Regions from separate parts of the Streptomyces sp. NPDC059861 genome, predicted to be linked through region 3. Evidence: riboswitches for the same ligand, from Rfam matches in the RefSeq annotation. Region 3 holds a riboswitch; each other region holds the start of a gene.
The links. Region 3 has a riboswitch for cyclic di-AMP ahead of ACFV6X_RS32460 (M23 family metallopeptidase). Riboswitches for the same ligand answer to the same signal wherever they lie in the genome.
Positions count from the first base shown of each region.

Region 1: it holds a riboswitch for cyclic di-AMP, as region 3 does, so the genes downstream of both, ACFV6X_RS19900 (C40 family peptidase) here and ACFV6X_RS32460 (M23 family metallopeptidase) in region 3, are expected to answer to the same signal.
Region 2: it holds a riboswitch for cyclic di-AMP, as region 3 does, so the genes downstream of both, ACFV6X_RS23430 (M23 family metallopeptidase) here and ACFV6X_RS32460 (M23 family metallopeptidase) in region 3, are expected to answer to the same signal.
Region 4: it holds a riboswitch for cyclic di-AMP, as region 3 does, so the genes downstream of both, ACFV6X_RS25335 (peptidoglycan DD-metalloendopeptidase family protein) here and ACFV6X_RS32460 (M23 family metallopeptidase) in region 3, are expected to answer to the same signal.

Region 1 covers NZ_JBHWJQ010000021.1:69,463-74,457, forward strand. Annotated here, with positions in the region: gene ACFV6X_RS19885 (TetR/AcrR family transcriptional regulator) at 1-459, opposite strand, end outside; gene ACFV6X_RS19890 (ABC transporter permease) at 577-1,581, shown strand; gene ACFV6X_RS19895 (hypothetical protein) at 1,764-2,078, shown strand; cyclic di-AMP (ydaO/yuaA leader) riboswitch at 2,380-2,582, shown strand; gene ACFV6X_RS19900 (C40 family peptidase) at 2,586-3,059, shown strand; partial or broken gene ACFV6X_RS19905 (LysE family translocator) at 3,132-3,685, opposite strand; gene ACFV6X_RS19910 (hypothetical protein) at 3,937-4,077, shown strand; gene ACFV6X_RS19915 (ATP-binding protein) at 4,155-4,613, opposite strand; gene ACFV6X_RS19920 (helix-turn-helix domain-containing protein) at 4,826-4,995, shown strand, end outside.
Region 2 covers NZ_JBHWJQ010000028.1:3,372-8,366, forward strand. Annotated here, with positions in the region: gene ACFV6X_RS23420 (M16 family metallopeptidase) at 1-857, shown strand, start outside; gene ACFV6X_RS23425 (M16 family metallopeptidase) at 854-2,242, shown strand; cyclic di-AMP (ydaO/yuaA leader) riboswitch at 2,445-2,610, shown strand; gene ACFV6X_RS23430 (M23 family metallopeptidase) at 2,623-3,387, shown strand; gene ACFV6X_RS23435 (GntR family transcriptional regulator) at 3,576-4,271, shown strand; gene ACFV6X_RS23440 (HPr family phosphocarrier protein) at 4,448-4,729, opposite strand; gene ACFV6X_RS23445 (GNAT family N-acetyltransferase) at 4,908-4,995, shown strand, end outside.
Region 3 covers NZ_JBHWJQ010000053.1:16,458-21,452, reverse strand. Annotated here, with positions in the region: gene ACFV6X_RS32475 (dihydrofolate reductase family protein) at 1-1,120, shown strand, start outside; tRNA gene ACFV6X_RS32470 (tRNA-Met) at 1,231-1,304, shown strand; gene ACFV6X_RS32465 (PP2C family protein-serine/threonine phosphatase) at 1,464-2,699, shown strand; cyclic di-AMP (ydaO/yuaA leader) riboswitch at 2,915-3,094, shown strand; gene ACFV6X_RS32460 (M23 family metallopeptidase) at 3,106-4,155, shown strand; gene ACFV6X_RS32455 (PrsW family intramembrane metalloprotease) at 4,264-4,995, opposite strand, start outside.
Region 4 covers NZ_JBHWJQ010000031.1:99,508-104,502, reverse strand. Annotated here, with positions in the region: gene ACFV6X_RS25355 (aspartate aminotransferase family protein) at 1-405, shown strand, start outside; gene ACFV6X_RS25350 (helix-turn-helix domain-containing protein) at 492-1,112, shown strand; gene ACFV6X_RS25345 (DUF6126 family protein) at 1,109-1,228, shown strand; gene ACFV6X_RS25340 (tyrosine-protein phosphatase) at 1,256-2,053, opposite strand; cyclic di-AMP (ydaO/yuaA leader) riboswitch at 2,547-2,742, shown strand; gene ACFV6X_RS25335 (peptidoglycan DD-metalloendopeptidase family protein) at 2,747-3,733, shown strand; gene ACFV6X_RS25330 (SGNH/GDSL hydrolase family protein) at 3,961-4,746, shown strand; gene ACFV6X_RS25325 (TetR/AcrR family transcriptional regulator) at 4,875-4,995, opposite strand, start outside.

The DNA of each region.
Region 1 (4,995 bases), on a different contig from region 3:
GTTCTGGTAGCTCTCCACGATCCGCGCCCAGGCCCCGCGCACCGAGCCGTACCCCTCGCGCAGCACGGCCGCCAGTTCCTCGTTGCGCAGCGTCTCCGCCCACACCTGGATGACGAGTCGCGGAAAAGCCGGCCGCCCGTCGACCGTCAGATTCTCCCGAGCGGCGAGCGTCCGGCCGAGGACCGCCGCGACGAGCTCGTCCGGCGGCGCGGGCGGGCTCTGCCGGGCCGCCTCCGCGAAGGCCTGGTGGACCGACCCGAGCACCTCGCCGACGATCGCGGCGATCAGTTCCTCCTTGCCGCTGAAGTAGCGGTAGACGGCACCCGCAGAGAGATTCACCTCCTTGAGCACGTCCTGCATCGACGTGGCATGGAACCCGTTGCGGGCGAAGCAGACGGCGGCGCCGTCGAGGATCTGCCGGCGCCGGGCGTCGAGGTGTTCCTGGGATACACGAGCCATGATCCCAATGTAGAACGAACATTCTTTCTTGACAACCGCCCACGCTTCGGCGCACGGTGGTCCGGAGTCTAAAACGAACGATCCTTCTTTTTTGGACGCCCACCCGAGGGGGAACCCATGTCCACACCCGGCACGCACTCCACCCGCCCCGGACCCCGGCACGTCGTCGCGGTCGTCGTCCTCGTGCCGCTCGTTGCGGCACTGGCACTGTGGGCCTTCGCCTGGCCGGCCGCCCGCACCGCGCCGCACGACCTGCCGCTCGGTGTCGCGGGCCCGGCCACCGCCACCGTGCAGATCCAGCAGCAGCTGGCACGGCATCAAGGCGCTTTCGAGATCCACCGCTACGCCGACGAGACCGCGGCCCGCGAGGCCGTCGAGGACCGGACGGTGTACGGCGCGATCGTCGTCACCGCCCAGGGTCCCGAGCTGCTGACCGCGTCGGCCGCGAGCCCGGTGGTCGCGCAGCTGCTCCAGCAGGCGATGTCCGCCGAGGGCGCCCGGCCCCGCACCGTGGACGTGGTGGCCGCTCCCGAGAGCGACCCGCGGGGCGCCGCACTCGCCGCGAGCGTGCTGCCGCTGGCGCTGGCCGGGATCGCGGCGGGCGCGGCCGTCTCCGTGCGGGGGCTGCGCGGGATCCGGGCGGTGACCGCGCTGGTGGGCGCGTCCGCGCTGGTCGGCGTCATCGCGGCCGCGATCGCGCACAGCTGGCTGGGGGTCCTCACCGGCGACTGGTGGGCCGAGGCCGCCGTCCTCGGGCTGTCGACGCTGGCGGTGAGCAGCGCGGTCGCCGGGCTCGCCGCACTCCTGGGCCATGCCGGGATCGGCATCGCCGCGGGCACGCTGATGCTGTTCGGCAACCCGTTCTCCGGTGCGGGGTCGGCGCCGCAGATGCTGCCCGAGCCGGCCGGGGCGATCGGCCAGTGGTTGCCGCCGGGCGCGGGGACGACGCTGCTGCGCTCGGTGTCGTACTTCGACGGCGCGGCGGCGCTCGGCCCGGCGCTGACCCTCATCTGGTGGGCCGCGATCGGGCTCGGCGCGGTGCTGCTGGGCAGTGCGCTGAAGTCCCGTACCGGGGTGGCGAAGCAGTCCGCGGCCGAGCGGGAGCCCGCACCGGCGGGCTGACCACGAGCAGGCCGTGCGCCCCGCTGCGGCGGACGGGGCGCACGGCCTCTTCACGCTGCCCGGCACGCGGGTGACGGCCGGTCAGCGGGTGCTGTGCGGGCCCCTCGAGGGTCAGGCCGGTGATCTGGGCATTCAGGGCGCGGAGTCGGCGGGGCCGCGCACCCGGCTGGGCGAGATGCTGCCTGATCCACCGGATCGTCCCGCACCGCAAGGACGTGCAGGGCCTCTTCGAGCATCTCGACCCGGCGTGCGCCGACGACACCTATCGTGGACAGCGCGCCGCTCAGGCGCTGGTGCGCAGGGCCGTCGAACCGCGCGACGCACTCACGCCGATGCACCGGCGGGGCGAGAGCGAACTCCCCGCACGAATCCTCGCGCGGGCGCTGCGCGTGCTGGACGGTGAACGCCGCGCGGCGCGTGTCCCCGTTGCACCGCGCTCCGACAGTTGCGGCAGGGCTGATCCACCCGCCGTCGCCTCGGACCGCCGGGAGTCATGACGGAATGTGCGGGCGGGAGTTGAAACGGACCAAAAGGGCTACCGCCGTCCGGATGACCTTCACCCCCTTTCTCGGGGCCCTTGCGGTTGCGCAACGAGGGCTGCTCCGGGGCGGAATGAGACCTTCCCTCGCTGGTCCGGGGTCGCGTGGCGCCCTTGACACCCGTTCGCACAGGAGGCTGTCCACCCGAACGGGTGAGTGGTGAGTAACGCCACAAATCCCCGATTGCGTTGGGATTTTCGGACTTCCGTGAGTCAAGATCCCTGACTGACGACAAGCCCCCGCCGCCGCGGCGGGGCGGTCCGGGCGGACGCCGAGTCCTGCCGCCGCCCGGATGACCGGTCGACAGGAGTGGATCGGCAGGAGTGGAGGACCCGAGCACGACGGGTCGCCGGAGCGCAATCTCCGAGCGTCCCTTGGGGTGAAGCCGTGGCAACGCGGCCGGGCAACTTCGCCAGCCCGAATCCGACAGGTCATCCTTCACAGGCGGCTGACGAAGGGTTGCGCATGACCGCGCTCAATCGTGTCCCGTCGCTGATGGCCCGCGCTGGTACGGCCTCGGCCCTCACCCTCGCCGCGGTGGGCGGCTCCGTCGTTGCTCCGGGCTTCGCCTCGGAGGCCGCGGCCGCCACACCGGCGACGAAGGCACTCCAGATCGCCGCCTCGAAGAAGGGCTCCCCGTACAGGTGGGGCGCCACCGGGCCGCGCAGGTTCGACTGCTCCGGGCTGACGCTGTACTCGTTCAAGAAGGCGGGCAAGAAGCTGCCCCGCACGGCCGCCCAGCAGTACAACAAGACCCGCCACGTCGGGGCCAAGAGCCGCAAGGCCGGTGACCTCGTGTTCTTCCACTCGGGGTCGAACGTGTACCACGTGGGGATCTACGCCGGGAAGGGGAAGATCTGGCACGCCCCGAAGACCGGGGACGTGGTGAGGCTCCAGAAGATCTGGACCAAGAGCGTCTGGTACGGCCGGGTGAAGTGACCCTCGGGTGGCGGTGGCGGCGCCCGGAGGGGACGCCGCCGCCCCGCCCGTGACACGGACTCGGACCGACTCGGACAGCAGGGTCGCGCCGAGGACCGTCAGCGCGGCGCCCGTGACGCTGTCCAGGGCACGGGCGGCGCCCGGCCTGCGCAGCCAGTGGCCGAGACGGTCCACCAGCAGGGCCACCGCCGGGAACCACACCAGGGGCGAGGGCCACGATGATCAGCGCCCGCAGCAGGGTGCGCGGCAGTGCCGGGGCGCCTGCCGGGACGAACTGCGGCAGCAGGCTGAGGAAGGTCACCGGCGCCTTGGGGTTCGGGGCGTTGGTGACGAAGCCCTGGCACAGCGGGGTGCACGGCGGCCGGGGTCGGCTCCCCGCCGGCGGCGGTACAGGGCCGTCGTACGGCCCACAGGGCCCGGAGCCCGAGAAAGAGCACGTAGGTGCGCGGCCGGCCGGCTGGAGGGCCCGGAACAGCGCGGGCACGGCGGCGAGAACGGCCGCGACGCCGGCCACGGGCGGGCGGTGTGCGGCAGCAGCCCGCCCGCGATCCCCGGCGCGCACGCCACGCCGACCCGGCGGGAGATCAACGCGTTGCGTACGAGACGGTGAAGTCCGCGCCCGGCATGGCGGCCACGCCCTCGGCCGCGAGGGGCTCGCGGCTGCCGCCGGCCGAGCCGGCCGGGCAGCCGTTGAGCGGCGTGGCGCCGGACCACCCCGCCCGGCAGGGGGGAGGCGGCGCTGGCACGCGCCGGGACGGCGCCCCCCGGTACTGGTCGCCACGCCGGGGTACGCCGTCGTGTGCGCGCTCGTGAGCGCGGGGCTCGGGGTGGCGGTCGTACCGGAGGTGGTGGCGCGCACGGCGGTCACGCCGGTGGGATGCGCCCGCTGTCGGCGGGCGAGCTGCGCCGCACGACCTCGTTCGCCCACCGCACCGGCGGGACGACCCCGGCGGCGGACGTCTTCCGCGCCCTCCTCCGCGGCGCCTTCGCCCAGGCCCGGCAGCCCCGCCCGACCTGACGCCACCCCACGACGGACCCGGCGACACCGGCTCCCCGCCCCGCCCGCTCCGGCACGGCGGCTCGCCCCCCGGTGGGCTACGGCTCCTGTCGGCCCGCCAGGCGGGCCGGGCGCACCGGTACCGTCCAGGGCAGTTCGATGGAGACCGTCTTGCCACCCTCGCGGGTCGGGCGGACTCTGAGACGGCCTCCGCACTCGGCGGTGAGCCAGCGGATGATGACCATGCCGCGGCCGTTGTCCTGCTGAACGGCGGCCGGGAGCCGCTTGGGGAAGCGTGGGTGACTGTCGGTCACCCCGATGCGGAGCTGCTCGTCGCGGTCGAGCTGCATCGCGACCGTGAAGGTGGGTGACTGACCGAGGGTGTGCTGGACGGCGTTGGTGGCGAGTTCGGAGATGATGAGCCTGATCGTGTCGGCCGCCTCGGTCTCCGGTGGCAGGCCCCATTCCGCCAGGGTGCTGACCACGTAGGTGCGGGCGGTGGAGACCGAGGCGGGATCGCTCGGCAGAGTGACGGATGCTTCCAGATGGTCTGCCATGGCGACGTCGTCCCTTTCCCACGGGACCGCAGTCCGACACGGAGCGGATGGTTCGAGTACGGTCCCGGACTGGTGCTTCTTCGCCAGACTGCCACTCAAAGCCCGGTAGCGGTGGCGATCCACCAAGATATGCATATATCTGTCGCTCGAAGCGGTGAACTCTGCGACGGCAGAGCGTATTTGGGCGGCTCGGAAGGAGTAAGGAGTAGCCCATGCAGCACGGTCCCGCGGTGCGCCGCCGGAAACTGGGCGCCGAATTACGCACACTGCGAGGCCGCGCGGGCCTCACAAGCGGTGAGGCGGCCCGGCTGGTGGGATGGCACCAGTCGAAAGTGAGCCGGATCGAGACCGGCGCCAGCGGCGTGAAACCGGCCGATGTGCG
Region 2 (4,995 bases), on a different contig from region 3:
CGGAGGGCCACCCGTACCACCACACGCCGATCGGCTCCATGGCCGACCTGGACGCGGCGACCCTGGAGGACGCGCGCCAGTTCTTCCGCACGTACTACGCGCCGAACAACGCGGTGCTGTCGGTCGTCGGCGACATCGATCCCGAGCGGACGCTCGAATGGATCACGAAGTACTTCGGCTCCATCGCCGCCCACGACGGCAAGCCCGCGCCACGCGACGGTTCGCTGCCGGAGGTCATCGGCAAGGAGCTGCGCGAGGTCATCGAGGAGGAGGTCCCGGCACGTGCCCTGATGGGCGCCTACCGGCTCCCGCACGACGGCACGCGCGCGTGCGACGCGGCCGATGTCGCGCTCACCATCCTCGGCGGCGGCGAGTCGTCCCGCCTGTACAACCGGCTCGTACGACGCGACCGTACGGCGGTGGCGGCCGGGTTCGGCCTGCTGCGGCTGGCCGGAGCGCCCTCCCTGGGATGGCTGGACGTGAAGACGTCCGGCGACGTCGAGGTGCCGGTCATCGAGGCCGCCATCGACGAGGAGCTCACCCGCTTCGCCGAGGAGGGCCCGACGGCCGAGGAAATGGAGCGTGCGCAGGCGCTGTTGGAGCGCGAGTGGCTGGACCGGCTGGGCACGGTCGCCAGCCGCGCCGACGAACTCTGCCGGTACGCCGTGCTGTTCGGCGACCCGAAGCTCGCCTTCACCGCCGTGCAGCGTGTCCTGGAGGTGACGGCCGAGGAGGTCCAGGAGGTCGCCAAGGCCCGCCTACGGCCCGACAACCGCGCGGTGCTCGTCTACGAGCCCACGGCTCCGGAAGCCGCCGAGACCGACGCAGACGACGACACCGAGGAGGCGGCCAAGTGACCGAGCTCGCCACGATGGACTTCCACGCCCGGCCGCAGGCGGGCGAGGCCCGCCCCTGGGCGTTCCCTGCTCCCACGCGCGGGACGCTCGACAACGGCCTGACCGTGCTGCGCTGTGACCGCCCCGGCCAGCAGGTCGTGGCCGTGGAGGTGCTGCTGGAAGCGCCCCTGGAGGCCGAGCCGGCCGGACTCGACGGTGTCGCCACGATCATGGCGCGGGCCTTCTCCGAGGGCACCGACAAGCACTCCGCCGAGGAGTTCGCCGCAGAGTTGGAGCGCTGCGGCGCCACCCTGGACTCACACGCCGACCACCCCGGCGTCCGGCTGAGCCTGGAGGTGCCGGTCTCCCGCCTGCCCAAGGCGCTCGGACTGCTGGCGGACGCCCTCAGGGCGCCCGCCTTCGCCGACAGCGAGGTCGAGCGGCTGGTCCGCAACCGCCTCGACGAGATCCCGCACGAGCTGGCCAACCCCTCCCGGCGGGCCGCCAAGGAGCTCTCCAAGGAGCTGTTCCCGGCGACCTCGCGCATGTCCCGCCCGCGCCAGGGCACCGAGGAGACGGTCGCGAAGATCGACTCCGCCGCCGTACGCGCCTTCTACGAGCGGCACGTCCGCCCCGCCACCGCCACCGCCGTGGTCGTCGGCGACCTCACCGACGTCGACGTCGACGTGCTGCTCGGCGAGACCCTGGGTGCCTGGGCCGGCTCCCAGGCACAGCCGCGTCCCGTGCCGCCGGTGACGGCCGACGACACCGGCCGTGTGGTGATCGTGGACCGTCCTGGCGCCGTCCAGACCCAGCTGCTGATCGGCCGCGTCGGCCCCGACCGGCACGACCGCGTGTGGGCGGCCCAGGTGCTCGGCACGTACTGCCTGGGCGGCACCCTCACCTCCCGTCTGGACCGCGTCCTGCGCGAGGAGAAGGGCTACACCTACGGGGTGCGCTCGTTCGGTCAGGTGCTGCGCTCCGCGCCCGACGGCAGCGGTGCCGCGATGCTCGCCATCAGCGGTTCCGTGGACACGCCGAACACCGGGCCCGCGCTGGAGGACCTCTGGACGGTGCTGCGCACGCTGGCCGCGGAGGGGCTCACGGACGCCGAGCGGGACGTCGCCGTGCAGAACCTCGTCGGTGTGGCGCCGCTGAAGTACGAGACCGCGGCGGCCGTCGCGGGGACCCTGGCCGACCAGGTCGAGCAGCACCTCCCCGACGACTACCAGGCGACGCTGTACCAGCAGCTCGCCGCGACCGGCACCGTCGAGGCCACCGCGGCGGTCGTCAGCGCTTTCCCGGCGGACCGTCTGGTGACGATCCTCGTCGGTGACGCGGCACAGATCAAGGCGCCCGTCGAGGCCCTCGGCATCGGCGAAGTCACAGTCGTCCCGGCCGAGTAGAGGCCGGCGAGCGGCACGCGCGCGGAGGGGCCCTGGTGACGGACGCGTCACCAGGGCCCCTTTATGTCCCAATTGAGGGAGTGGTTGCCTGTCTGGCCTGTGGGATGCGCTACAAACGCCCGGATGGGTTTGGGGATTGAAAGATGTCCCGCTTAGCGTCATCCGGGCTGTCCGTCAGGCAGTGCGCCGCACCCGCGGCACCGGACAGTCATCGCCGAGTCCCCGTACGGCGCGAGCCAGGGGAGCCGGGGACCCAACCATGAAGTCCCTGGGGTGAATCGGACGCCCGCGCACGGCGAGGGAGTCCGTAGGAGACCTTCCTGCTCCGAACCCGTCAGCTAACCCGGTAGGCGAGAGGGAAGGAAAGGACCAGCCACCACATGGCGTTCACGCGCGCCACCGGGAAGCATCGCCGTCCCAGCCGGATGAAGCGCACCACCGCCCAGGCGGCCGGTGTCGCGGCCCTCACCACCACCGGTGTCCTCGGCACCCTGGCCGCTCCCGCGCTCGCCGCCGAGCCCGCGGCCGAGCAGACCGGCCTGCTCCCGGTCATCACCATCGGCGACTCGGTCGCCGAGCAGATAGACGCCCAGGCCGCCGCCCAGCAGCAGGCGGCCGAGGAGGCCGAGGCCGAGAAGAAGGCCGAGGCCGCTGCCAAGAAGCGCGCCGAGGAGCGGGCCAAGGAGGCCCGCGAGGCCAAGGAGCGCGCCGCCCGTGAGGCCGAGCGCAAGCGCCTCAACACCTACGTGTCGCCGATCAGCGGCTCCTACGTCTCCACCGGCTACCGGTCCGGCGGTGCGCTGTGGTCCTCCGGCAGCCACACCGGTGTCGACTTCCACGCCGCGAGCGGCACCCCCGTGCACGCGGTCGGCTCCGGCACCGTCGTCGAAGACGGGTGGGGCGGGGCGTACGGCAATCAAGTAGTGATCAAGATGAACGACGGTACGTACACCCAGTACGGTCACCTGTCGTCCTTCGCTGTCTCGGTGGGCCAGACGGTCACCCCGGGGCAGCAGATCGCCCTGTCCGGGGCCACCGGCAACGTCACCGGAGCGCACCTGCACTTCGAGGCCCGGACGACGGCGGAGTACGGCACGGACATCGACCCGGTCGCCTACCTCCGCTCGCACGGCGTCGGCATCTGACAGCGGACCGCCCCGCTTCCCGCGGCCCCGGCTCTCCGAGCCGGGGCTTTCGGCGTTTCGTACGCCTGTATGTCCAAAAAATATCCATGGATTCCGACCCGCCATCGGAAATTCCGGCTCATTGCAATAGAGTCACGGAACACACGTCAGTCGTCGGCGTTTCACGGGGATTAAGGCGGAGGTCGGTCATGCGTATTCCGGCGCATTCGGTGTGCACGGCCATCCGGGACGACATCGTCGCGGGTGTCTACGAGCGTGGCGGCCGGCTCACCGAGGAACTCCTCGCGCGCCGCTACGGCGTCTCCCGCGTCCCCGTCCGTGAGGCCCTGCGCACGCTGGAGGCCGAGGGCTTCGTGGTGACCCGGCGGCACGCGGGCGCGTGCGTGGCGGAGCCCTCCGAGCAGGAGGCCGCCGACCTGCTGGAGATGCGCCTGCTGCTGGAGCCGCTCGGCGCGGCGCGGGCCGCGCAGCGGCGCACCGAGGCCCATCTGAAGGTGCTGCGCGGCCTGGTCCGGCTGGGCCAGGAGCGGGCCAGGCGGGGCGGCAGCGAGGACCTGCGCTCCCTGGGCGGCTGGTTCCACGAGACGCTGGCCCAGGCCTGCGGAAGCCCCGCGCTGATCGCCATGCTGACCCAGCTGCGGCACAAGATCGCCTGGATGTACGCCGTGGAGGCGCCCGTCAGCCCCGTGGAGTCCTGGTCGGAGCACGGCGCGATCGTGGACGCGGTGGCGCGCGGCGACGGGGAGCGGGCGCGGGCGGTCACGGCGCTGCACGCCGAGCGCGCGACCGGCGCGCACCGGCTCCGATTTCCTGGCGGCGGCGACCGCGCGGACCGTGTGAGGACTTCGCAACATGCCGTAAACATGTCGGGCCTGCGGCATTAACACGGGCGCCGTATACAAAGAAGCGATATTTGGCGGCAGTGAATTTACGCTGCCCTTTTCGGCATGTTCTGAATTCTCTCGACCCGTCGGGCGAAAAAGCGACCGGGTATGCGGGAGACGGCGAAGCCGCGCCGCCCGGAATGGGCGACGCGGCCTCAGGAATGCCGTCAGCGGGTTCAGACGGTCTCGGGGAGCTCCTCAAGGCCCTCCGCGACCAGCTTGGCCAGACGGTCGAGCGCGGCGTCAGCGCCCTCGGCGTCGGAAGCCAGGACGATCTCCTCGCCGCCCTGGGCGCCCAGACCCAGGACTGCCAGCATGGAGGCCGCGTTGACGGGGTTGCCGTCCGCCTTGGCGATCGTCACCGGGACGCCTGCGGCCGTGGCGGCTCGTACGAAGATGGAGGCGGGGCGGGCGTGGAGGCCCTCGGCCCAGCCGACGTTGACGCGGCGCTCAGCCATGTGATGCTGCCCTTCAGGTGTTCAGGGTTGTCTAGACCAGTTTCCCATATCGCGAAGCATGCCCCGACGGGCCCTGTGTCCCGTCCGGAACGGCACCGGACCGCGGCCTCGGTCCGTTGCCCGTCCTTCCACAGACTGCCTCGCGCCGTTGTCGTACGCGAGCCGTACTCTGGGGCCCATGCAGAGCCCGTCGGACCGGCATGAGTACCCCGCCCACTGGGAGGCCGACGTGGTGCTGCGCGACGGCGGCACCGCACGCATCCGGC
Region 3 (4,995 bases):
CTACGTCCTCCTGTCCGCCGCCGTCTCCCTCGACGGCTACCTGGACGACACCGGCCCCGACCGCCTCCTCCTCTCCAGCCCCGCCGACTTCGACCGGGTCGACGAGGTGCGCGCCTCCGTCGACGCGATCCTCATCGGCGCCGGCACCATCCGCGCCGACAACCCCCGGCTGCTGGTCAACTCCCCGGCACGACGGGCGGCCCGGACGGCGGCGGGAAAGCCGGAGTACCCCCTCAAGGTCACGGTGAGCGGCACGGGCGACCTCGACCCGGCCGCCAACTTCTGGCACACGGGCGGCGAGAAGGTGGTGTACACGACGACGGAGGGTGCCCGGCGCCTCAAGGAGAACCCCGTCGCCGCGGACGTGGTCGCGCTCGGCGACACCCTCGACTGGCGAGCGGTACTGGCGCACCTGCACGACGTACGAGGCGTCCGCCGCCTGATGGTCGAGGGCGGTGGCACCGTCCACACCCAGCTCCTCCTGGAGGGCCTCGCCGACGAGGTCCAGCTGGTCCTCGCCCCCCTCTTCGTCGGCGACCCCGCCGCGCCCCGCCTCTTCGGCCCCGGCGGCTACCAGTCCGGGCGCCTGCGCCTGGTCGAGACCCGGCGTATCGAGGACGTCGTCCTCATGCGCTACGAGCCCACCGCCCCCGGTGCCGGCAGCCTCGCCTCGGCCGCCGACCGCCGCTGGCTGGCCCTGGCCTGCGAGCTGGCGGCGCTGTGCCCGCCGTCAAGGACGGCGTTCAGCGTCGGCGCGGTGGTGGTGGCGCGGGACGGCACCGAACTCGCGAGGGGGCACTCCCGGGAGGGCGGCGACCCGGTCGTCCACGCGGAGGAGGCGGCGCTCGCGAAGATCGACGCGGCCGACCCACGGCTGCCCGGCGCCACCGTCTACACCAGCCTGGAACCCTGCACCCGCCGTGCCTCCCGGCCCAAGCCCTGCGCGCGGCTGATCCTCGACGCCGGGGTGGGGCGCGTGGTGACGGCCTGGCGGGAGCCGGACACGTTCGTGACCGGCGCGGACGGGAGCGGCATGCTGGCGGGGGCCGGAGTGGAGGTGGTGGTGGTTCCGGAGTACGAGGAGGCGGCCAAGGCGCCCAATCGGCACTTGGTGGGGTGAGAGCCCCGCGGGGGACGCCGCGATCGCACCTCCGACCGCTGGTCGACGAGGGCGGCGGGAAACCGTGGCGCGGAGCGTCCCGCGCATGGCGTACACTGGTGTCATACCGACGCGGGGTGGAGCAGCTCGGTAGCTCGCTGGGCTCATAACCCAGAGGTCGCAGGTTCAAATCCTGTCCCCGCTACTGAAGGCCCGGGGCCGGAATCCAGATCTTGGATTCCGGCCCCGAGTCGTTTCCGGGCATCGCCCGCTCCTGTCATCCGGTCGGCCCGCCCGGCTGGTCCCGCGCCTGTCTTCCGGGAACTCTGGACTGGTGCGGTGACCTGCGTAACGGGAGACGACAGTGCGGCCTGCGGAGGCAGAGGGAGAGTGGCCGCACGCCAGATCCGGCGACCGCGTCCCCGACGCCGCCCTCGGCCGCGGGGACGACTCCTCCACGCTGGCACGCCCGGTGCCGCCCGTGCCCCCCGCGCCGCCCTCCGACGGACGGCGGATCTCCCTCGCCCGGGCCTTCGTCCGGGCGCTCCCCACCCTGCTCCTGGTCATCGGCGGCAGCTACGACTACTTCACCCCGCGGGGCTTCACCGGCGCCCCCCTCTTCACCGCCGCCCCGCTGGTCGCCGCCCCGATCCTGTCCCGCCGCGCCACGGTCCTCACCGGCGTCGTGGCCGTCGCCATGGTCATCGGGCTGCAGGTCCGGTACGGCACCCTGATGCAGGTCGAACCGTTCACCGAACTGCTCACCGTGGCCACGGTCGCCGTCCTCGCCGTGCTGATCAACGTGCTGGTCCGGCGCAGTCACGCCCGCCTCGACTCGGCCTGGGAGATCGCCGAGGCCGCCCAGCTCGCGGTGCTGCCGGAACCGATGCAGCGGATCGGCGGGTTCGAGATCGCCGCGCGCTACGAGGCCGCCCAGGCGGACGCCTTCATCGGCGGCGATCTCTACGCGGTGCAGGACAGCCGGTACGGCGTGCGGCTGGTGGTCGGGGACGTGCGGGGCAAGGGCATGGGGGCGGTCGCGGCGGTCGCGGTGGTCATCGGGGCGTTCCGGGAGGCCGCCGAGCACGAGACGACGCTGGAGGCGGTCGCACAGCGGCTGGAGCGGGCGCTGGCGCGCGAGGGCGCCCGCCGGGACGGGATCGACGCCTTCGAGGGGTTCACCACCGCCGTACTCGCCGAGATCCCGCACGAGGACGGGGTCGTACGGATCCTCAACCGCGGCCATCCACCGCCGCTGATGCTGTACGCCGACGGCACCGTGAGTCCGCTGCCCGCCCGTGATCCGGCGCTGCCGCTCGGGATGGGCGAGCTGGGCGCCTGGCCGGACCGTGCGGAGGAGTCCCGGTTCCCGGGCGGGGCGACGCTGCTGCTGTACACCGACGGCCTGTCGGAGGCCCGCGACGCGCAGGGCGCCTTCTACGACCCCGCGGCCCGGCTGGCCGGCCGGACCTTCCGCAGCCCCGGCGAACTGCTGTGCGCGGTGACCGAAGAGGTACGCCGGCACAGCGGCGGCGGCACCACCGACGACATGGCGCTGCTCGCGGTCCGGCGGCCGACCGACGACTGTCACCAGGCGTGATCGAACGGAATCCCTCCGCATAACAACTGACATACAGTCAGATGTGGAGATCACCCTGAACCGCGGTCAACTCGCCCGATTTTCGCCGTTCATGAACCTGTACGTCCCGACAGAAAGCGTTAATGATCAAGTGGAACGGCTTGGAAATCAGGCCCCGGTTCTATTAACGTCCGATAACGCAGCGCGGTCGTCCCAGCCGTCACAAGAGGCGGCTCCGTGCGCACGCGCCGAATCCCGCGCGAGGCCCTCATCGGCCGCACAAGGGAACCGGGGAACCATCATCTTGGGGTGAATCGGGCGTATGCCGTCGTAGCAGTACGGCTGGTTTACGCGCGTAGGAGACCTTCCTGCTCCGAACCCGTCAGCTAACCCGGTAGGCGAGAAGGAAGGAAAGGAGCGCGCCCACGTGGCGTCCAACCGGCCTGCCCCACAGGCCCCGTTCGTGCCGGACCAGCGCACCGCCGACAGCGCCGACACGTTCGTCTACGGCGCGCAGCGCACCGACGAGGGCCCGTGGGAGGAGTGGAATCCCACCGCGGAGACCATCCGTCCCGTACGCGGCCGGCATCGGGTCAGCAAGCAGCGCGGCGGCGGACTCGCCCGCAGCTCCACCGTTCTCGGCGTCGGTGTCATAGCCGCGGTCGGCGCGGGCGGCATGGCGAGCGCGAACACCGGCAAGCCGCCGGTGTCGATCTCCATGCCCGACCTGCCCAACGTCGGCTCGCTGATAGCCGACGACGACTCCGACTCCCCCGACACCAAGACCGCGAGCGCCCCGCTCAGCAGCCTCGGCACGGCCACCGTGGACACCGCGGAGGGCACCACCGACGCCGGTGAGAGCCTGCGCGCCCGCATCATCGCGCAGGCCGAGCAGCAGCAGGAGCAGGTCGAGAGCAAGGCCGCCGCGCAGGCCGTGGCCGCCGCCGAGAAGGCCGCCGCCGAGGCCGCCGCCAAGGCGGAGAAGGAGGCCGAGGAGAAGGCCGCCGCCGCCAAGGCGAAGGCCGAGGAGGAGGCCCGGCAGAAGGCCGAGGCCGAACGGCTCGCGGCGCTGGCCAAGCAGTTCACGCTGCCGACCTCCTCGTACACCCTGACCTCCACCTTCGGTCAGGCCGGCGCCCTGTGGTCCTCCGGCTACCACACCGGCCTCGACTTCGCCGCGCCGACCGGCACGCCCCTCAAGGCCGTGCACAGCGGCACCATCACCGAGGCCGGCTGGAACGGCTCGTACGGCTACAAGACCGTGCTGACCCTCGATGACGGCACCGAGATCTGGTACGCCCACCAGTCGTCGATCGGCGTCAGCGTCGGCCAGAAGGTCGCCACCGGCGATGTGATCGGCCGCGTGGGCGCGACGGGCAACGTGACCGGCGCCCACCTGCACATGGAGGTGCACACCGGCAGTTCCGGTGGCATCGACCCGCTGGCCTGGCTGCAGAGCAAGGGCCTCAACCCCTGAGAATCCCGACACGGGTTTCTCGCGAACTCCGGTGGTCCTGACGGCAACCCCCCGACGTCAGGACTGCCGGTTTTCGCATGTCCGGGGCTGTTCCGCGCCGCCTTCGTCCTACGTCCGGTACGGGTTGTACGCGGGGTAGGGCGCCGCGTGCCCGTGCATCGGCGCCCAGCCATGGACCGGCGGCATCAGCACCGGCACCGGCGGCGCGGTCGCCCGCGCCGCGTACTCCAGGGCCGGGCGGGCGATCTCCCGGCGGATCCACAGCTCCTGGAGCAGCTCGCGTTCCCGTACGACGAAGTCCGCACGGGCGCGGCCCATGCGGCCCCGGCGCCGGAGGAAGGCCAGGGACGTGGCGTACGCCTCGTACTGCGCGACCGTACGGGCCGCCGGTTTGCCGAGGTGGTGGCCGGCGTACTCGCGGGCCAGCCGACGGGCCCGCATCGAGCCGAGGGCGAACGGCTGCGCGGGCGAGAGCCAGCCGGCGACGACGTAGGCCGGGAGCTCCTCGCGGACGGTCCGCAGTTCCCGCTGGCGCGTCCAGATCACCAGCCAGGTCAGCAGCCCGAACGCGGGCACCATGAAGCCGCCGTACACCGCGAAGAAGCCGTAGTCGCCGAAGGTCGCCGAGCCGTTCCAGAAGGCGTGCATGCCCATCGCGAGCAGCAGCCCGGCCGGGGGCAGCAGGACGCGGCGCAGCCGCTGGCGCTCCCCGGCGAGCGCGGCGATGCCGAAGCCGATGCCGGTGAGCACGGTGAACAGGGGATGTGCGAACGGCGACATGATGACCCGCACGAAGAAGGTCGCGGCGGTCACGGAGGCGATCCCGCTGTGGCCGGCCAG
Region 4 (4,995 bases), on a different contig from region 3:
GTCCGGGCCACGGGCGAACTGCTCAGGTCCCGGCTCGCCGCGCTGGTCGACAAGTACGAGCTGCTCGCGGACGTGCGCGGCCGGGGGCTCATGATCGGCATCGAGTTCGGGCGGCCGCAGTCGCTGAAGCTGCGCAGCCGCTGGGCCGTGCTCCAGGCAGCCCGCAAGGGTCTCTTCGCGCAGATGGTCGTCGTGCCGCTGCTCCAGCGGCACCGGATCCTCACCCAGGTCTCCGGCGACCACCTGGAGGTGATCAAGCTGATCCCGCCGCTGATCATCGGGGAGCGGGAGGTGGACCGGTTCGTGGCGGCCTTCACGGATGTGATGGACGACGCGCACAGCGGGGGCGGGCTGGTGTGGGACTTCGGCAAGACGCTCGTGAAGCAGGCGGTGGCCAACCGCTGACGCGCCGGGTTGGCCGGTGGGATGGCGGGGTTTGCCTCTGAGGCAAGGAATTTGCCCCAGGGGCAAGAATCCGGCTGAATGGAGGCATGAACTCCTCCTCAGAGCTCGGGGCCGAAGCGGCCGGTGTGCTGCCGGTCGTCGCCCCGCAGCTCCGCGACCTGCGCCACCGCGCCTCCCTCACCCTGGAGGCCGCCGCACGTGCGGCCGGACTGTCGCCCGCCCATCTGTCCCGGCTGGAGACCGGGCAGCGCCAGCCCTCGCTGCCGATGCTGCTGGCGCTCGCCCGCATCTACAGTACGACCGTCTCGGAGCTGCTCGGCGAGACGGTCCCCGACCGGGACGCCGTGGTGCGCGCCGCCGACATGGAACCCACTGGCGCGGGCGGCTGGACGTACTGGCAGGCCGGTGCTTCCGGGCGGGGCATGCAGGCACTGCGGGTGCACGTGCCGCACGGCTCGCAGGGCGACGTCGTGCGGATGCACCCCGGTGAGGAGTGGCTGTACGTCCTCACCGGACGGCTGCGGCTGCGCCTCGGGGACGCCGCACACCGGCTCGGCCCGGGCGACAGCGCCCACTTCGACTCACTGACCCCGCACCGCATCGCCGCCCAGGACCCGGGCGGGGTCGACCTCCTCTTCGTCCACACCTTGCTGCAGAGCCCCACGGCCGCGATGTGCCTCGGCCCCGACACGGGAGACACGCCATGAGTGACCTCGAGCAGAAGATTCCCCGGGCCATCTGGGTCCGTCTGCTGATCTACATCGTGGCGGGGCACCTCTTCGCCGCCTTCCTCTACCTGCTGTTCGAGGTCGGGGCCAAGTAGGCGTCGGGGCCGGGCAAGGGCCCGGGGTCAGTCGAGCAGGCGCTCGCGCAGTCGCTCCCGGGTCTCGGGGGTGACGCCGAGCCCCTGTGTCAGGTAGGTGTCGACGTCGCCCCAGGTCTTCCCGATGGTCTCGAACGCCGCTGTCAGGTACTCGGCGCGCGCGTCGAAGAGCGGGCTGAGCAGCTCCATGACCTCCGGAGAGTAGGCCGAGGTCGAGCTGCTGTTGCGGTGCACCTTGTAGCGACGGTGCTTGGCGTTGGACTCCAGGTAGTCGGCGAGGATCGCCTCGCGCTCCACGCCCACCGCGAGCAGCGTGACGGCGATCGACAGGCCGGCGCGGTCCTTGCCCGCCGCGCAGTGCATCAGCGCGGGGACGCTGTCCTCGGCGAGCGCGTGCAGCACCTGGGAGTGCTCGGCGGTGCGCTCCTTGACGATCACGCGGTACGAGGTGATCATCCGGTCCGCCGCCTTGCCGTCGGCCAGGATCTCGCGCAGCTGCTCCACGTCGCCGTCCCGGACCATCTTCCAGAACTCTGCGCCGTCCGCCGGGTCCGTCAGCGGCAGGTTCACGTTGCGCACGCCCGGCAGCTCCACGTCCGGGCCCTCCAGCTTCTGGTCCGCGGCGTTGCGGAAGTCGAAGATCGTGTGCAGCCCCAGGGACGCCAGGAACGTGGCGTCCTCCGCGGTGGCGTGCGCGAGGTGGCCGCTGCGGAACAGCACTCCGTGCCGCACCCGGCGCCCGTCCACCGTCGGCAGTCCGCCCACGTCACGGAAGTTGCGCACTCCGGCCAGTTCGGGCTCGGTCGACGGCACCTGCTGCGTCACGGGGGCTCCCTCCCATCGGCCCCGCCGGCGCGGCTCGTCGACGGGCACGTCCTTGACGATACGACACGCGTTCCCGCGCGAATGAGGTGTCCACAGGTGGTCACCGGGAGTTGGAGCGGTTGTCCACGGGCCAGGCAGGTGGCTCCCCCGATCGGGTAACGGGCCGGGCGGAGTGGACGTCAGGAGGGTGAATGAAGGGGAACGGCGGCTTCTCGCTATATCTGCCCCTTCTGTCCTAATTAGCCATTTCCTTCCAACTCGCCGTGAAATGCGGAAACCTGGAGCAGGGTCACGTGAGCAGCGTCATATCCGTGACCGAGCGTCGTTCGTCATGTTCACGTAATTCACATGCCTTCAAGGGCGTTTATGGAATTCACACGCGCCCCAATGCACGGAGTGTGACCGGAATTCGGGCGAACGGATCACGAAAACGGCGTTCCGGTGGAACCTCTTGCTTGTCCCATTGCGTCTTGGTCGCTTACGTTCCACCCGATCCGGACGGACGCCGAATCCTGCCGCCGCCCGGTGCCCGCGCTAACTCACCCGTGTTCGGCAGGAGCGGGGGACCCACAGGTAGAACTGCCTGTTCCGGTCTCCGGAACGGCTTGGGGTAAAGCCGCGTCCCACACGCGGCCGGACATCTCCAGTCCGCACCCGACAGCTCACCTCGCAGGCACCGGAGAGGAATTCGCCATGCCCGCCAAGGGTAAGCACCGCCGTCCGAAGACCCAGCGCTTCACTCGCTCCATCGCCGTCGCCGGAACCGGTGGCGCCGCGCTCGCCCTTCCGCTGATGGGGGCCGCCGGCGCCCACGCCGCCACTCCCCAGTCCGCCGCGGAAAAGGCCGTCTCGTCGATCCCGACCCAGAAGACGGCCGTTCAGCAGCAGTCCGCCGAAAAGCAGTCCGCCGCCCAGGAGTCGGGTGCCCGGACGTATTCCGTGAGGGTGGGCGACTACCTCTCGAAGATCGCCGAAGAGCAGAATGTCAGCGGTGGCTGGCAGCGGCTCTACGAGGACAACCGGGAAGCGGTCGGCGAGAATCCCTCGCTCATCCACCCCGGCCTGAAGCTCGCGATAGGCGAGAAGGGCGAGGCGGGCGGCGACAAGCCGGCTTCCTCTTCCTCCGAGTCCTCCTCCGACTCCTCGGCCGAGTCGTCGGCGGCGAAGACGTCGCAGTCCTCGGACGAGTCCGAGCCGGCGGCGGAGGCTCCCGAGTCCGCCGCGGCCGAGGCCCCGGCCGCCGCCCAGGCCGCGGACTCCGCCGCCTCCACCGGCTTCACCGCCCCCGTGGACGGCGCCGGCATCGGCACCGCCTATCGCGTGGCGGGCAGCATGTGGTCCAGCGGCTACCACACCGGCGTCGACTTCGCCGCGGCGAGCGGCACCCCGCTCAAGGCGGTCGGCGAGGGCACGGTCGTCTCGGCGGGCTGGGCCGGCTCGTACGGAAACCAGGTCGTCATCAAGCTCGCCGACGGCTACTACGCCCAGTACGCCCACCTGTCCTCGCTCTCCGTCTCCAGCGGTCAGACCGTGACCGCGGGCCAGCAGATCGGCCTGTCGGGCTCGACCGGCAACTCCACCGGCCCGCACCTGCACTTCGAGATCCGCACCACGCCGGACTACGGCTCGGACGTCGACCCGGTCGCCTACCTCTCCTCCAAGGGCGTCTCGATCGGCTGACGCACGCGTCGCCCGCAGACCACCGAAGGCCGGATCCCATCCACGGGTCCGGCCTTCGGCGTCGGCGGTGCCGTCCTCGGCCATCAGGCCTTATTCCGCAATTGACCAATCCTTTGGCCGTGGCCTTTCTCACCGTCCGTCAACCCCTTCCTACGGTCGCGTAGGTCACATTCGAAGGGGAATCATGTCCCGACGTGGCAGACGATTCGAAGAGTGGCAGCAGATCAGTGATCGGGTCGTACGTGGCGGTGGGGGACAGCTTCACCGAGGGCGTCGGCGACCCCGGCCCCGACGGGGCGTTCGTCGGCTGGGCCGACCGGTTCGCCGTACTGCTCGCGGACCGCCGACCCGAGGGCGACTTCCAGTACACCAACCTCGCCGTGCGCGGCAGACTGCTCGACCAGATCGTGGCGGAGCAGGTCCCGAGGGCCGCCGAACTGGCGCCGGACCTGGCCTCGTTCTGCGCCGGCGGCAACGACATCATCCGGCCGGGCACCGACCCGGACGACGTGGCGGAGCGCTTCGAGCGTGGGGTCGCGGCGCTGACCGCCACCGTGGGCACCGTCCTGGTGACCACCGGCTTCGACACCCGGGGCGTCCCCCTGCTGAGGCATCTGCGCGGCAAGATCGCCACCTACAACGGGCATGTGCGGGCCATCGCCGACCGGTACGGCTGCCCGGTGCTCGACCTGTGGTCGCTCAAGTCCGTCCAGGACCGCCGAGCCTGGGACCACGACCGGCTGCACCTGTCGCCCGAGGGGCACACGCGTGTGGCGCTGCGTGCCGGTCAGGCCCTGCGCCTCGCCGTCCCCGCCGACCCGGAGCAGCCCTGGCCGCCGCTCCCGCCGCGCGGCGCCTTCGACGTGCGCCGGGACGACGTCCACTGGGCGCGTGAGTATCTGGTGCCGTGGATCGGCCGTCGGCTGCGGGGCGAATCGTCGGGCGACCATGTCACCGCCAAGGGCGTGCTGTCGCCGGACGACATCAAGATGCGGATCGCGTCGGTGGCTTGAGGGCCGCCCCGCGGCGACCTCGTGGTGCCGTGCCCAAAGCGGGCCGGTCCGGCTCCCGGCCGGTTCGGGCCGTGACGGGCGCGGACCACGGGATCATATGCCGCAAAGCAGGTGAAACGGGCGGACGGTCACTGCTGTTGGGTCGCCGGCACCTCTGTCAGCCCCAGTTCCCGGGCCAGCGCCTCGTCCACCCACTCCTGCGCACGCGCGCGTGACACGGCTCCCGCGTAGGACGTGATCTGCACGGCG